2 regions of the Terrisporobacter muris genome follow, and region 1 is predicted to be linked to the other one. Evidence: riboswitches for the same ligand, from Rfam matches in the RefSeq annotation. Region 1 holds a riboswitch; the other holds the start of a gene.
The links. Region 1 has a riboswitch for cobalamin ahead of pcrA (DNA helicase PcrA). Riboswitches for the same ligand answer to the same signal wherever they lie in the genome.

Region 1 (3,222 bases):
TTTATTTAATCTTTCTATACACTCATCTGGCAACTCTTCTATAAATCTAGATGCGATTGAAGGATTAGTTCTACCATATAGAGTTCTCTTTCTTGTCAATGTTAAGAATAATTCTTCCTTTGCCCTAGTTATTCCAACGTAACAAAGCCTTCTTTCTTCTTCTATATCGCTATCTTTCATAGATTGAATAGCCCTAGAAATTGGGAATATTTTTTCCTCCATTCCTGCTAAAAATACAACCGGGAATTCAAGACCTTTTGATGAATGTATAGTCATTAATGAAACTCTATCTTCTTCTTCTTCTTCATTATCTGGTTCTGCATTAAGTGCAACATTTGTTAGGAATGATTCTAAACTCTTATCATCACTTGAACTCTCAAACTCTAGAGCAACTGATATAAGTTCTTGTAAGTTTTCTAATCTATCTTCCCCTTCATTGTTCTTTTCTTTTAACAATTCATCCTTATATCCTGTTATATCTAATACTTTTTCAATTACTTGGCTAACAGTATATATTCCTGTAAAACTTCTTAGTGTGGACATTAAATCTACAAATTCACTTATACTTGCTCTAGCTTTTCTCGATATATCTGAGTTATCTTCTATATCAATAAGTACGGAATAAATACTTTCTTCTTTTAAACTAGCTCTGTCTTCTATTTTTTCTATAGTTCTAAGTCCTATACCACGTCTAGGAACATTAATTATTCTTTTTAAAGATACATCATCCTGAGGATTTTGTATTACTCTAAGATAAGCTATAATATCCTTTATTTCTTTCCTTTCATAGAATTTTATACCACCATAAATATTGTATGGTATCCCCGCTCTATTTAAAGCATCTTCCACAGAACGAGCTTGGGCATTGGCTCTATATAAAACTGCAAAATCTTTGTAATCTCTATCTTCATATCTTTTCATATATGAAATAGTATTTATTATGAAATCACCTTCTTCAATTTCATTTTCTGCCAATTGAATTTTTATTAGCTGCCCTTCCTTTTTATCACTCCAAAGTCTTTTTCTTTTTCTTTCTGTATTATTAGCAATAACATGGTTAGCTGCATCCAATATTACTTGTGTTGACCTGTAGTTTTGCTCAAGTTTTACTATTTTAACATTATCATAATCTCTTTCGAATTCAAGAATGTTTCTTATGTCAGCGCCTCTCCAACCATAAATACTTTGATCATCATCTCCAACAACACAAATATTTTGATGTTGCTTAGCTAATAATTTTATTAACTCATATTGAGCTTTACTTGTATCTTGATATTCATCGACCATTATGTATCTAAATTTATTTCTATAAAAGTCTAATACATCTGGACATTCTTTAAATAACTCAACTGTTTTCATTATTAAATCATCAAAGTCTAGTGCACTATTTCTTTTTAAACGATCTTGATATAGGGCATATATTTCCCCTACTTTTGTTTTAGATATATCTCCTTCATTTAATTTTAAATACTTTTTAGGAGAATATAGTTTATCCTTTGCATTAGATATGCAACTTAATACATATTTAGGGTCAAAGGCTTTATCACTAATGTCCAACTCTCTCATACAGTCTTTAATTAAAGTTACTTGGTCTGGACTATCATATATAACGAAACTTCTGTTATAACCTATTTTATTTATACTTTTTCTAAGGATACGAACACAGCAAGAGTGGAATGTTGTAATCCACATTTCTTTAGTATCGGTTCCTTCCAAAGTTTCTTCTACCCTTTCCCTCATCTCATTGGCAGCCTTATTAGTAAATGTTATTGCTAATATATTTTCGGCTTTAACATCCTTATCTTCCATAAGATATCCTATTCTAGTAGTTAAAACTCTAGTCTTTCCTGACCCAGCTCCAGCAAGTATTAATACAGCGCCTTCTGTATTCTCTACTGCTTCTCTCTGAGCGGGATTTAATTTTTCTATTATATCTGAAATCATATATATCCTCCTATAATGCTCATATAAATATATTTTAATCTAATTCTGATTTTTCTTCAAATTTCATAATACTATAATAATTCCCATGAATAAATTATAAAATACTATTCCTCAAAAAAAGGCCTTAGGACTTTGGAGAATCCTAAGGCATAGGTTAAGGGTTATTCTATTTTCAAACTATTTTGAAATAAAATAGGTTGAGGGCAATTTAAAATTCACTTCGATCATATAAATGAAATAGCTTCGTTACCACTTTAAGCCACTATGTGAGCGCTATGATAATATAATTTCATTATATGTAAAAAGTGCCTAACTTCAAGTTAGGCACAATATCTTCAAATAAAAATTTTTATTAAGATATTTCTCCTTCCCCGAAGAAATGGCTTTATATTATAGGCAGGTCTCCTGGCTCTGCTTCATCCTACTTCTTTTCCTTCCCATGTTTTCCACAGTGGTTAAAAGTTTCGTCCACATTACAGTAGCGGGGGCTGCAAAGGTATCTCACCTTTTTCCCTATTAATCTTAAACAAGAACCTAAAATATTTTAATTAATTTAATTTTGAACTAATATAATTATAGCACATAAATAAAATAATTTGTTATTTTTTACCAAATATTTCGATATATGTTTTCCTAAAATATTTTAATTTTTTATTATTTTCTTCAAATACATAGCAACAATATCTGCAAATCTTTCTATATCCTTAGTATAAATAAAGTCTTTGCCATAAATCATTTTTTCTGCATCTAAATCGCTTTCTTTGCCAGTAAAAACTCCCAGTACAAGTATACCTTGCTTTCTTGCTTTTCTAACTTCTAAAGCTGTGTCTTTCACTCCAATAATACCTTTATATGATGCTTCTCCTCTTAAACTTCTAGATCTATCTTTCCCAATTTTCACATCATTAGGCTTTCCATCACTAAGAACTATAAGAATTTTATTTTCTTCTTCTCTTTCTATTAAATCATCACAAGTTGCCTTTATTGCTAGTCCATCTCTATTATTTCCTGCTGAAAAATATTCGAATATATTTTCACAAGAATTAATATCATCGTTATAATTTCTATATCGTTTCAATATGGTGTAATCTAAAAAACTTAGATATCCCATAACCCTATTTGGAATACCTACAGAAGTTAATGCCATAGCAATTATATATGCTTGTATAGCCACATTAAATTGATTTCTACTTTGTGAGCCGCTGGCATCTAGCAATATATCTATTACATATTTTCCTTTTTCATTTCGTATATCTTTATAAAATACTTTGGTATTAT
Region 2 (3,222 bases), on a different contig from region 1:
TTCCTAGTATAATAGATGTACCTATTACTAGTAGAGAATTAATAAGAGTAAATGATTCTCCTGTTGTTGAGGATATTATTGTTTCTAACATATTTCAGCTCCTATTTTTATTTCATTATTTTCTTTATTATTTAAACAATATTTCATAAATTCATTTCCATACTTTGAAAAATGAGTTGGATAAATTTCAAGTTCAGATAAAACTTTTGTAAACCATAAAGGTATGGCACCTAATATCTTTACTTCCATAAGATATTTTCCATCTCCAACGACATCTTCACCAAAACTTCCTTCTTCTAAAAGTAGATGATTTCTTCTAGTCAAAACTCTTGAATCAAATGTTACTCTAAAATCAGGATTATCCTTACAGAAAAAAGCATTTCTTTCATAAGATATAAATACAGTAGGATATACTTTTGTTTTACTAATATAGTATTCTATTTCATGAAGTACTTGTTTATCCATATAATCTTTAACCACAGGTTTTTTATTGTTATAAAGAAATTCATAAGCTTCACCTAAGGACAGAGAAAGTCTTCGCTTGCTAACAATACCCTTGATTTTTTTCTTTAATTCTAAGAATACTCTATCATTAGCATTAGTTGGTATCGTATAGCTTCTTAGTCTGAGTTTTTCTTTATAATATGGTTTTGATATGGAATGTCTTATTACATCGCTATTTTCAGTATCATAATAGATATTATAGATACTGTAAGTTCTATTGTTTTGACAAAATTTATCAGGATTCATATAATCCAGAAGTTTTGGAATTAATTCATTATATTGATTTTCTGTTATTAAAAACTTTTTCTCATAACGTTTAAAGGACTTTATTGCCATATTTTTCACCTCTTTTATCAATTGTTTTACACCATGAGTATAATAATTTAACCTTAAAATAATCTTAAAGAAAATCTGTTAATACATTTTTATAAAAATCAAACTTTTTATAGAATATTTACAAAAATTGGTATAGAATTAAAGTGAAAGAATAATAAAAAATATTTTAGGTTCTTTAAAGATTAATAGGGAAAGAGGTGAGAACCCTCTACAGCCCCCGTTACTGTAATGTGGACGAAACTCAACAAACCACTGTAAAAAAGTTACGAATGGAATTTGAGCAACGGATTTGACTAAAATTGCATGGCGCCGACGTAGTCGTTTAAAGCATTAGCAAAGTCATATCGTTGGTAATATGAACGTAGTGAATTTTTTATGGGAAGGTGAGGAGTAGGATGAAGCTAAGTCAGGAGACCTGCCTAGAGTATAAAAAGAAATTTCTTCGGGGTGAAGGAAGTATCTTATTAGAAAACATTTTATGTTGGAAATTAAGAGATACGAGCCTAGCCTTTCGGTTAGGCTTTTTTTAATTATCAACTAATTAAGTAAGCAAAATATTTAGTTACAACAAGAAATCTTAGTTAAATGAATTAAAATAATAAGATATACACCCTAAAAATAATTAAAAGGGAGATGTATGTAGTATGAAAAAAAGTAATGTAAAATGGTCATTAATAGCAGCATTTATGTTAATGACTACACCAGTAATCTCAAATGCAATGCACATTATGGAAGGCTTTTTACCAGTAAACTGGGCAATAATTTGGTGGGTAATATTTATACCTTTCTTTATAGTAGGACTTAAAAATATTACTAAAATAGTAAAAGAGCAACCTAAAAAGAAATTATTATTAGCTCTTTGTGGAGCTTTCGTTTTTGTATTATCAGCATTAAAAATTCCATCAGTTACAGGTAGTTGTTCGCATCCAACGGGTGTAGGCCTTGCAGCAATATTATTCGGACCTAGTGCAACTGTAGTTTTAGGGACAATAGTATTATTATTCCAAGCCTTATTATTGGCGCATGGTGGAATTACAACTTTAGGAGCAAATGCTTTTTCCATGGCAATTGTAGGACCATTAGTTTCTTTTGGAATATGGAAATTATGTAAAGATAAAATAGATAAAAAAATGGCAGTATTTTTAGCAGCAGCTTTAGGAGATTTGTTAACATATACTGTAACATCTTTCCAACTAGGTTTTGCTTTCCCAGATCCAGCAGGTGGATTTATGGTATCAGCAGTAAAATTCTTAGGAGTGTTCTTTATTACTCAAGTACCTATAGCAATAGCAGAAGGATTACTTACAGTTATAGTTTATAACTTTATAACTGAAAATGAAGAAAGAGAGGTGTTAGCATAATGCAAAGTTCAACAAGAAAAAAATCAAGTAGTATTAAATTAACAATCACTTTACTTCTTTTAGTTTTAGCTATAATTATTGTCCCATTAATAACTCAAAAAGGAGCAGAGTTTGGTGGAGCAGATGGAGAGGCTGAAGGTGTAATAACTGAAATAAATCCAGAGTATGAACCATGGTTTAGCAGTATAATAGAGCCTGCAAGTGGAGAGATTGAAAGTTTATTATTTGCATCTCAAGCTGCATTTGGAGCAGGAATAATAGGATATTATATTGGAACTACTAGAACTAAGAAAAAGATGAGAGATGAATTATTAAATGATAATAGATGATTATGCTTATAAAAATAAGTTATCTAAAGTAAATCCAAATATGAAATTTGCCATAGGTATGTTGTTACTAATTTTATCTTTAATTAATCCTTATAATTATATATCCTTAATTATTATAGCAATAATGAGTTTGGTTATAGTTGGGATTGCAAAGATTGAATTAAAAGATTATATTCATTTTATTAAAATTCCCCTAGTATTTTTAATTATCAGTATAATTATGATACTTCTGACTTTTTCTAAAGATAAAGAAGTCTTATTATACAGTATAAAAATAGGAAGTTTATATATAGGTGTTTCAAATGAATCTATAATATCATCAACACATTTATTCTTTAGAGCATTATCATGTTTGACTTGCATTTATTTTATAATGCTTACAACACCTTTTAATCAATTAATATTTGTATTCAAAAAACTACATTTACCAGACATAGTTTTAGAAATTTCCATGCTAATGTATAGGTTTATATTTATATTTATGGAGGAAGTTGCAGATATAAGAAAATCTCAAGAACTTAGGTTTGGATATATAAATTTAAAGAATGGATACAATTCTTTTGGATTATTAGTAAATATGTTATTTAAAAGAATGATGATAAGATATGATGAAATGAGTATAGCTCTAGACATGAAATTATACGATGGAACATTTTACATAGTAGAACAATAAAATAGTAAAATAATAAAAA

Region 2: it holds a riboswitch for cobalamin, as region 1 does, so the genes downstream of both, NSA58_RS12390 (energy-coupling factor ABC transporter permease) here and pcrA (DNA helicase PcrA) in region 1, are expected to answer to the same signal.

The regions. Positions count from the first base shown of each region.
Region 1 is NZ_JANKBY010000053.1:9,236-12,457, reverse strand. Features, by position in the region: gene pcrA (DNA helicase PcrA) at 1-1,944, opposite strand, end outside; cobalamin riboswitch at 2,323-2,497, opposite strand; gene NSA58_RS06290 (VWA domain-containing protein) at 2,588-3,222, opposite strand, start outside.
Region 2 is NZ_JANKBY010000163.1:3,382-6,603, forward strand. Features, by position in the region: gene NSA58_RS12380 (DUF4956 domain-containing protein) at 1-91, opposite strand, end outside; gene NSA58_RS12385 (polyphosphate polymerase domain-containing protein) at 85-840, opposite strand; cobalamin riboswitch at 992-1,277, shown strand; gene NSA58_RS12390 (energy-coupling factor ABC transporter permease) at 1,485-2,201, shown strand; gene NSA58_RS12395 (energy-coupling factor ABC transporter substrate-binding protein) at 2,201-2,530, shown strand; gene cbiQ (cobalt ECF transporter T component CbiQ) at 2,517-3,203, shown strand.